3 regions of the Kitasatospora sp. NPDC058162 genome follow, and region 3 is predicted to be linked to each of the others. Evidence: riboswitches for the same ligand, from Rfam matches in the RefSeq annotation. Region 3 holds a riboswitch; each other region holds the start of a gene.
What was found. A riboswitch is a leader RNA that binds a small molecule or an ion and turns the genes downstream of it on or off. The one in region 3 is predicted to bind thiamine pyrophosphate.
Positions count from the first base shown of each region.

Region 1 (3,268 bases), on a different contig from region 3:
CCACGGTCAGCAGGGCGCTCGGCGCCCCGTCGCGCAGCCAGAGCACCGACCAGGCGGCGTCCCGCGGGCTGCCGCGCCACAGCAGTTCGTCGCCCTCGGCGTGCCGACCGGCGTACTGGACCATCCGCCCGAACTGCTCGGACCAGAAGTACGGCACCGGGTCGTACGGCGCGTCCGCCCCGAGCACGGCGTCGGCCGCCGCCCCGCCGGACTGCAGCGCGTGGTCCCAGTGCTGCACGGCCAGCCGGGCGCCGGAGCGGGCCGACGGGTAGCTGACGCAGTCCCCGGCCGCGAACACCCCGGGCAGACCGGTGCGCAGCCGCCCGTCCACCACGACCGCGCCGGCGGCGTCCAGCTCGACGCCCGAACCGGCCAGCCAGCCGGTCGCGGGCCCGGCTCCGATGCCGACCACCACCTCGTCGGCCGGCAGGTGGGAGCCGTCGGCCAGCAGCACCGCCCCCGGCTCGACGGCGGCCACGCCGACCCCGCAGCGCAGCTCGACCCCGGCCTCGGCGTACCAGGCGGCCATCGCCGAGCCGACCTCGGTCGGCAGCGCGCCCGGCACCGGCGCCGGACCGGCCTCGACCACGGTCACCGCGCAGCCGGCCTGGCGCGCGGCGGTGGACACCTCGGCCCCGATCCAGCCCGCGCCGACCAGCACCAGCCGCAGCCCGGGGCGCAGCAGGGCGCGCAGCGCCAGGGCGTCGTCCAGGGTGTGCAGCAGGTGCGCGCGCTCGGCCCCGGGCAGGGCGCGCGGGGTGGCGCCGGTGGCGATCACCAGGGAGTCGTACGGCAGGTCGCCGCCGTCGGTGTGCAGCACGCCCGGGGTCAGGCCGGTGGCGCGGCGGCCGGTGAGCAGCTCGATGCCGAGCTGCCCGTAGTCGATGTCCAGGGTGGTGGCGTCGGCCTTGCCGAGCAGCACGTCCTTGGAGAGCGGCGGCCGGTCGTACGGCGCGTGCCGCTCCTCGCCGACCAGGACGATCCGCCCCCGCCAGCCGCCCTGCCGCAGCCTCAGGGCGCACTGCGCCCCGGCCAGCCCGGCTCCGACGACGACGACCACCCGGTCCGTTCCGCTCAGCTCTGCCACGCCCGTCACTGTACCCAGCGCCGCCGGTGCCCCCGCGCCCGTCTCACCCCTCACACGGCCCTTCGGCCAGGCTGACCCCCGGCGTTAAGACCGACCGGCACATGGTGGGTGGAGGAAGGAGCGGCGTCCGGGCCGAGTCTGGCAAGGCGGAGGAGGGAGTAGCAGCGGAGCTGCGACGACCGACGACAACGCAGTCCAGGCGACAGCCCGGGCGGCGTGACGCCGCCCACCATGTGCCGGTCGGTCTAAGGTGGTGGCACCACACGGGAGCCCGGCGGACCGGGCTGAGAGGCGGGCTGACACGGCCTGCGACCGTCCGAACCTGATCCGGGTCATACCGGCGAAGGGAGAAGAGCAGCTTTGTCACGCATGCCATCGGGCAGCCGCGCCGACGTGCTGGTGATCGGCGGGGGCGTCATCGGCCTCGCCGTCGCCTGGCGCGCCGCGCAGCGCGGGCTGCGGAACGTGATCGTGGTCGACCCCGGCCACGGCCGGGGGGCGGCCGGCGTCGCCGCCGGGATGCTCGCCCCGGTCACCGAGCTGCAGTACGGCGAGGAGCCGCTGCTGCACCTGGGGATGGCCTCCAACCGGCGGTACGAGGGCTTCGCCGCCGAGCTCACCGAGGCCAGCGGCGGCCTGGACACCGGCTACCGCCGGTGCGGCACCATCGCCGTCGCGCTGGACTCCGACGACCGCGCGGAACTGCGCGAACTGTACGCCTTCCACCAGCGGCTGGGCCTGGACTCCAGCTGGCTGACCGGCCGGGAGGCCCGCCGGCTGGAGCCGATGCTCGCCCCCGGGGTGCGCGGCGGCCTGCACGCCGCGGACGACCACCAGGTCGATCCGCGCCGGCTGCTCACCGCCCTGGTCGCCGCCTGCGAGCGGGCCGGCGTCCGGCTGCACCGGGCCGAGGCCGTCGAGCTGCTGGTCGACGGCGGCCGCGCGGTCGGCGCCCGGCTGGACGACGGGGAGTCCGTGGCCGCCGAGCAGGTGGTCCTCGCCGCCGGCCCGCACAGCCACCGGCTGCCCGGCCTGCCCGAGGGGGTGCTGCCCGCGGTGCGCCCGGTGAAGGGGCAGATCGTCCGGCTGCGGATCCCGGAGGCCTACCGGCCGTTCCTGTCCCGCAACGTCCGCGCGGTGGTGCGCGGCCGGCACCTGTACCTGGTGCCGCGGGAGAACGGCGAGCTGGTGATCGGCGCGACCACCGAGGAGCAGGGCTACGACACCACCGTCACCGCCGGCGGGGTGTACGAACTCCTGCGTGACGCCCACGAGTTGGTCCCGGGGATCACCGAACTCCCGCTCGTCGAGACCTCCGCCGGGCTGCGCCCCGGCTCGCCGGACAACGCCCCGCTGCTGGGCCCGACCGACCTGCCCGGACTGGTCGCCGCCACCGGCCACTACCGCAACGGCGTCCTGCTCACCCCGGTGACCGCCGACCTGCTCGCCGACTACCTGGCGACCGGCGAAGTCCCCCAGCCGGCAAGGCCGTTCGCGCCCACCCGGTTCTCCCCCGCATCCCCCGTCGCGAAGGCCTCCGCATGACCGAGATCGCCCTGACCGAGATCGACCTGACCGTCAACGGCGAGCCCCGCCGGGTGCCCGCCACCACCACCCTCGCCGAACTGGTGGCCACCGTCAGCGCCGCCAACACCGGTGTCGCCGCCGCCCTCAACGAGGCCGTGGTGCCGCGCAGTTCGTGGCCCGGGACGACGCTGGACAGCGGCGACCGGATCGAGATCCTGACCGCCGTCCAGGGAGGCTGAACCATGGCCGACGACCTGCTGACCATCGCCGGGACGACCTTCTCCTCCCGGCTCATCATGGGCACCGGCGGTGCGCCGAGCCTGGAGGTCCTGGAGCGCGCCCTGCTCGCCTCCGGCACCGAGCTGACCACCGTGGCCATGCGCCGGGTCGACGCGGGCACCCAGGGCTCCGTCCTGGACGTGCTGACCCGCAACGGCATCCGGGTGCTGCCCAACACGGCCGGCTGCTTCACCGCCGGCGAGGCCGTGCTGACCGCCCGGCTGGCCCGCGAGGCGCTCGGCACCGACTGGGTGAAGCTGGAGGTGATCGCCGACGAGCGCACCCTGCTGCCGGACCCGATCGAGCTGCTGGACGCCGCCGAGACGCTGGTCGACGACGGCTTCACGGTGCTCCCGTACACCAACGACGACCCGG
Region 1 covers NZ_JBHVUS010000035.1:9,744-13,011, forward strand. Annotated here, with positions in the region: gene ACFVXG_RS37315 (NAD(P)/FAD-dependent oxidoreductase) at 1-1,087, opposite strand, end outside; TPP riboswitch at 1,341-1,453, shown strand; gene thiO (glycine oxidase ThiO) at 1,457-2,632, shown strand; gene thiS (sulfur carrier protein ThiS) at 2,629-2,853, shown strand; gene ACFVXG_RS37330 (thiazole synthase) at 2,857-3,268, shown strand, end outside.
Region 1: linked by a shared signal. The riboswitch ahead of thiO (glycine oxidase ThiO) and the one ahead of thiC (phosphomethylpyrimidine synthase ThiC) in region 3 are both predicted to bind thiamine pyrophosphate.

Region 2 (3,268 bases), 220 kb from region 3:
GGAGTCGAGCAGCGGGCCGCCGGAGTTGCCGGGGTTGATCGAGGCGTCGGTCTGCAGGGCGTTCATGTACGAGGCCTGCGAGCCGGTCTCGTCGCCGGAGGCGACCGGACGGTCCTTGGCGCTGACGATGCCGCTGGTGACGGTGGACTCCAGGCCGTACGGCGCACCGATCGCGATGGTGGTGTCGCCGACGTTGACCTTGTCGGAGTCGGCCAGCGGCAGCGGTGCCAGCTTGCTCTTCGGCGGGTTGTCGATCTTGACCACGGCCACGTCGTAGCCCGCGGCGTTGCCCAGCACGGAGGCGCCGTAGGACGTGCCGTCGGCGAACTTGACGGTCAGTTTGCCGCCGTTGAGGGCCGGCGCGACCACGTGGTTGTTGGTGAGGATGTGGCCCTCGGTGTCGAAGACGAAGCCGGTACCGGTGCCCGACTCGCTGCTGTTCTGCGCCTTGATGGTGACGACGCTGGGCAGCGCGGTCTTGGCGATGGCGGCGATCGACCCGGGGATCGGCTCGTTCTTCTGGGTGTTGCTGGCCTGGACGGTGGTGCTGCGGTGGTCGTCCGCCGAGTTGCTGCTGTTGTTGTGGTCGGTGGCGACCACGCCGACCGCACCGCCCGCGATGCCGGCGACCAGCGCGACGGCCGCGAGCAGGGCGACCAGGCCGCCGCGCTTCTTGCGCGGGCCGCCGGGGCCGCCCGGACCACCGGGGTACTCGCCCGGGTAGCCGAGCGGACCGCCCGGGCCGCCGGGGTAGCCCGCGCCGCCGGAGGCGGCGTCGTGGCCGGCGCCCCAGCCGCCGAGCGGCTGACCGGCGCCGAAGGGGTGGTGGGCGTGCGCGGCGGGCGCGCCGTACGGCTCTGCGGCCGGAGCGCCGTACGGCTCCTGCGCGTTGGCGGCCGGGACGCCGTAGCCCTCGTGGGCGCCGGCGGCGGGCACGCCGTGGGTCGGGGTCGCGTACGGGTTGGTGCCCGGGGTGCCCGGCGGCAGCGCGGGCGCGGCCGGGGCGGGGGCGTGCGCGGCGGCCGGGGCCGGAGCCTCGACCGGAGCCGGCGCGGGCGCGGCGGGCGGCGCGGGCGGCAGCACCGGCGGCGGGGCGTCGATGTAGCCGGTGACCGGGTCGACGGCCGGCTCCTCGACGGCGGGGGCGGCCGGGGCCTCCGGCGCGGGGACCTTGGTGAAGGCGACGGTGGGCTTGTGCCCGCCCTCGACCGGGGCGGCCTCGGCCACGGCGGGCTCGACGACAGCGGGCTCGACGGCGGCGGGCTCGGCCACGGCGGGCTCGACGGCCGGCTCCGGGACCCGGCTGAACGCCATGGTCGGCTGGTGCCCGCTGTCGGCCGGAGCGCCGTCGACCGGGGCGGCGGCCGGAGCCGCGGACCCGTCGGCGGGCTCAGCCACGGGCTCAGCCTTGGGCTCGGGCACCCGGCTGAAGGCCATGGTCGGCTTGTGGCCGCCCTGAGCGGTGCCGTCGGACGCGGCACCCGCCGCCTCCGGAGCCCCCGCGGGCTGCTCCCCCTGCGGCCCGGTGGGCCCAACCTCGCGCTCGGTGCTCACGGACGACCTCCATAGCTGACAGAACCAAGGACCATAGTTTTTCGCACCGGCGATTCGATTGCCGTAAGGACCCCTCTGAATAACTCATAAGAATCCTTAGCCGCCGCCGACGACCGGGGCTCCCCACCCCCGCCCGGCGTCCCGCGATGCGGACCGCGCACCCCGTGGCCTTTGGCGTTCGTACCCGTGCCGGTTAGCCTGTCGCTCCAAACTGACACGCGGGAGCTTGGACCGACCAGGCTGAGAGTGCGCATGTCGACCGTACGCCAGGCCAGTGACCGGCGGACCGTCGAGGGGGCGCTGACCGCCGGAACCTGTCCGGGTAATGCCGGCGTAGGGAGTATCGGCCATGCCGCCTGCTTCGCCATCCTCTTCTTCGGGCGCGCCCGCGTCCAAGGATTTCCCCGACCACCCCGCCGGTTCGGCCGCGGCCACCGCGCTGGTCGACCACCGCGTCGAGGCGCCGCTGGTCCTCGACACCGAGCCGCCGCGCACCCTGCGCTTCCGGGACCACTTCGCGCTCTGGATGAACCTCGGCGTCAGCCTGATCGGCTTCTCCACCGCCGCGACCGTGCTCGGCGCCAAGGGCAGCGAGCTGTCGCTGGCCGCCGCGGTGACGGCGATCGTGGCCGGCACCGCGGTCGGCACCGCGATGCTCGGCGTGGCCGCGCTGATCGGCGCCCGCACCGGCGCCCCGGCGATGGCCAACCTGCGCGGCCTGTTCGGCACCCGGCTGTCCTACCTGCCGACCGTGCTGAACATCGTCCAGTGCGTCGGCTGGGGCGTGTTCGAGCTGCTGACCATCGCGGCGGGCGCGCAGACCGTCGCCCACACCGGCGGCTACCGCTGGCTGTTCGTGCTGCTCGCGGGCGCGCTGACCACCGTCCTGACGATCTGGCCGCTGGGCTCGATCGCCGTGCTGCGCCGCTTCGTCGCCGCGGCGGTCGGGGTCGCGATGGTGTACTTCACCGTCCAGCTGGGCCGGCAGGGCGTGCCGGACCCGGGCGCAGGCAACTGGCACGGCTTCCTGGGCGCCACCGACGCGATGATCGCGGTGTCGATCTCCTTCGTCCCGATGGCCGCCGACTACACCCGGCACTCGCGCACCCCGCGCTCCTCCTTCTGGGGCAGCTTCTCCGGCTACACCGTCGCCCAGGTCTGGTGCTACGTGCTCGGCCTGATGGCGCTGCTGCAGTCCGACGGCGACCCGAGCCGGATCTTCGACTCCTTCCTCGGCGTCTGGGCCGGCTGGCTGTTCCTGCTGGTGCTGGTGCTGCGCGAGACCGACCAGTCCTTCGCCAACGTCTACTCGACCGCGATGTCGCTGCAGAACCTGCTGCCGCGGGTGGACCGCCGGGTGCTGAGCGGCGGGATCGGCGTGCTGACCACCGTGCTGGCGCTGCGGATCGACCGCTTCACCGACACCTACAGCAACTTCCTCGGCCTGATCGGCTCGGTCTTCGTGCCGCTGCTGGCGGTGCTGGCGGTGGACTACTTCTTCGGCGCCGGCCGGCACGGCTGGGACCTCTCCGAGCGGGCGCCGTCCCGCTGGCTGATGCTGCTGCCGTGGGTGCTGGGCTTCGCCGTCTACCAGTTCATCGCGCCGACCGCGGTGGCCGACTGGTGGGTCAACTTCTGGACCTCGGCGCAGGAAGCCCTGCACTTCACCCCGCAGGAGTGGACCTCGGCCTCGCTGTTCGCCTTCCTGGTGCCG
Region 2 covers NZ_JBHVUS010000004.1:388,545-391,812, reverse strand. Annotated here, with positions in the region: gene ACFVXG_RS10890 (S1C family serine protease) at 1-1,554, opposite strand, end outside; TPP riboswitch at 1,763-1,911, shown strand; gene ACFVXG_RS10885 (purine-cytosine permease family protein) at 1,904-3,268, shown strand, end outside.
Region 2: linked by a shared signal. The riboswitch ahead of ACFVXG_RS10885 (purine-cytosine permease family protein) and the one ahead of thiC (phosphomethylpyrimidine synthase ThiC) in region 3 are both predicted to bind thiamine pyrophosphate.

Region 3 (3,268 bases):
CCCCGCCGCGGGGGAAGCTCCCATCGGACGAGTTGGTGTTGAATGCCCCTGGTCCTGGAGGTGGACGGGGCGGAGCCGACGGGCGGGGGCCCGGCGGCCGCGGCGGTGGTGACGGACGAAGGAGGACGGCAGCGGTGAAGGTGTTCCGGCTGGACGAACTGGACGCCGAGCGGGCGGCCAACGACGGTGCGTACCTGCGGTTCCTGCGCGAACCGCGGATGTCCGCCGGGCTGTACGCGCTCGCCCCCGGCGACACCGACACCCAGACCGCGCACGACCAGGACGAGATCTACCAGGTGATCAGCGGCCGCGCCGAGTTGACGGTCGGCGCCGAGACCACGACCGTCGGGCGCGGCACCGTGGTGTACGTCCCGGCCGGCACCCCGCACCGGTTCCACCACATCACCGAGGAACTGCGGGTGCTGGTGGTGTTCTCCCCGCCGGAGGACTGAGGACCGGCCCCACGGTCGTTATGGTCGTTCGCATGACCCGTAGCCTCACCGACGAGCTCTGGGCGTCGATCGAGCCGATCTACGCCGAGATCCTCGCCCACCCCTTCATCGGCGGCCTCACCGACGGCACCCTGCCGCGCGAGGCCTTCCGCCACTTCGTCGTCCAGGACTCGCACTACCTGCGCGACTACGCCCGCGCCCTCGCCGTCTGCGCCGCCAAGGCCCCCGGCGAGGCGGACGTCCGGGCCTTCGCCGACGACGCGGTCGGCGCGCTGGCCGCCGAGCAGGGCATGCACGCCGAGTTCCTGACCGCCTTCGGCGGCACCGCCGCCGAGGCCGCCGCCGAACCGGTGCTGCCGACCACCCGCGCCTACACCAGCTACCTGCTGGCCACCGTCTACGGCGGCTCCTTCGCCGAGGCGCTCGGCGCGGTGCTGCCGTGCTACTGGATCTACGCCCGGGTCGGCGAGGCACTGCTCGCCCAGGGCTCCCCCGACCCGCTGTACGCCAAGTGGATCGCCACCTACGGCGACGAGGCCTTCCAGTCCGTGGTCCGCCGGGTGCTGGCGCTCACCGACCGGCTCGGCGAGGAGCTCTCGGCGGCCGAACGCCGCCGGGTGGTCGAGCACTTCGGGACCACCTCGCGCTACGAGTGGATGTTCTGGGACGCCGCCTGGCGCGGGGAGCGCTGGCCGGTCTGATCCGGCACCCCCCGCCGTTTCTCGGGGGTCCCCCCGGGGGGTCGGATCGGGGTGATCTAGGGGTTCTCTCCGGGCCGTTGGCCCTCGTTACGGCGCCCGCGCCACCGTACGATCGAAGCATCGAAAGCAAGCGGGATGCGGTTACCGGACGGCGGCCGACCCGAGGGGAGAAGAGGAACCGACATGGCTGAGCTCTGGAAGTCGCTGCCCTCCTGGGTGCGCAACATCGTCATCCCGGTGCTGGTCCTGGTGCTGGCCTGGAACATCATCGCCTTCGTGTTCGGCGTGGTCGGCGCCCTGCTGAGCATCGTGATCAAGCTGCTGGTGGTCGTCGGCATCGCCGCCGCCGTGGTGATCCTGGTCAAGAAGGCCGCCAAGGGCTGACCCCGCTCCGCGCGCCGCGCGGAGCACTCCCGGAGGCCCGGCACCCCGTCCGCGGGGGCCGGGCCTCGGCCTTTTCCCCGGTCGGTTCCCCGCCGGTTCCCCACCGGTTCCGTTCGGAGACCGTCTGGACCTGCGGCGATCGGCTCGCTACGGTGTTGGGCGTCATGTGCAGGCAACACCGCCTGCGACGCGGGAGCTCGGAGCACCGGGCTGAGAGGGCGCTGACCGGACCGTCGACGGACGGACCGACGGCTGCGTCGACCGCAGGAACCTGGACCGGGTAATGCCGGCGTAGGGAGTAGAGGTCAGATGACCACGTTCGACGCACAGCCGCAGTCTGCCCAGAGCGCCCCCAGCAGCGAGCGCACGGGCTACCCGACCCCGGCCTGGCGCAAGGCCTACCGCGACGGATCCCGCCCCGACCTGCGGGTCCCGTTCCGCGAGGTGCAGCTCACCAACGGCCGGACCGTCCCGCTGTACGACACCTCCGGCCCGTACACCGACCCGGCGTACGAGCCCGACGTGCGCCGCGGCCTGCCCGCCCTGCGCGACTCCTGGATCCGCCTGCGCGGCGACGTCGAGGAGTACGACGGCCGCGAGGCGCGCCCCGAGGACGACGGGATCAAGCACACCTCCCCGCGCGGCGGCAACCTGCGCAACCTGGACGCCGTCTTCCCCGGCCGCCCGCGCCGCCCGCTGCGCGGCCGCGGTGGCGCCGCCGTCACCCAACTCGCTTACGCCAAGCGGGGCGTGGTGACGCCGGAGATGGAGTTCGTGGCGCTGCGCGAAGGCCTGGAGCCGGAGTTCGTCCGGGACGAGGTGGCCCGCGGCCGCGCCGTCATCCCGGTCAACGTGAACCACCCCGAGGTGGAGCCGGCCATCATCGGCACCAACTTCCTGGTGAAGATCAACGCCAACATCGGCAACTCCGCCGTCACCTCCTCGATCGAGGAGGAGGTGGAGAAGATGACCTGGGCCACCCGCTGGGGCGCCGACACCGTCATGGACCTCTCCACCGGCCGCAACATCCACACCACCCGCGAGTGGATCCTGCGCAACTCCCCCGTGCCGATCGGCACCGTGCCGCTCTACCAGGCCCTGGAGAAGGTCGACGGCAAGGCCGAGGAGCTGAGCTGGGAGGTCTACCGGGACACCATCATCGAGCAGTGCGAGCAGGGCGTCGACTACATGACCGTCCACGCCGGCGTGCTGCTGCGGTACGTCCCGCTCACCGCGCGCCGCAAGACCGGCATCGTCTCGCGCGGCGGCTCGATCATGGCCGCCTGGTGCCTGGCGCACCACCAGGAGAACTTCCTCTACACCAACTTCGAGGAACTCTGCGACATCCTCGCCGCCTACGACGTCACCTTCTCGCTCGGTGACGGCCTGCGCCCCGGCTCCATCGCCGACGCCAACGACGAGGCCCAGTTCGCCGAACTGCAGACCCTCGGCGAGCTCGGCCGGATCGCCCGCGAGCGCGACGTCCAGGTGATGATCGAGGGCCCGGGCCACGTCCCGATGAACAAGATCAAGGAGAACATGGATCTCCAGAAGGAGATCTGCGACGAGGCGCCGTTCTACACCCTCGGCCCCCTCACCACCGACGTCGCCCCCGGCTACGACCACATCACCTCGGGCATCGGCGCCGCCATGATCGCCTGGTGGGGCACCGCGATGCTCTGCTACGTCACGCCCAAGGAGCACCTGGGCCTGCCCAACCGGGACGACGTC
Region 3 covers NZ_JBHVUS010000004.1:172,417-175,684, reverse strand. Annotated here, with positions in the region: gene ACFVXG_RS09935 (cupin domain-containing protein) at 135-452, shown strand; gene tenA (thiaminase II) at 485-1,153, shown strand; gene ACFVXG_RS09925 (DUF5326 family protein) at 1,337-1,537, shown strand; TPP riboswitch at 1,717-1,852, shown strand; gene thiC (phosphomethylpyrimidine synthase ThiC) at 1,847-3,268, shown strand, end outside.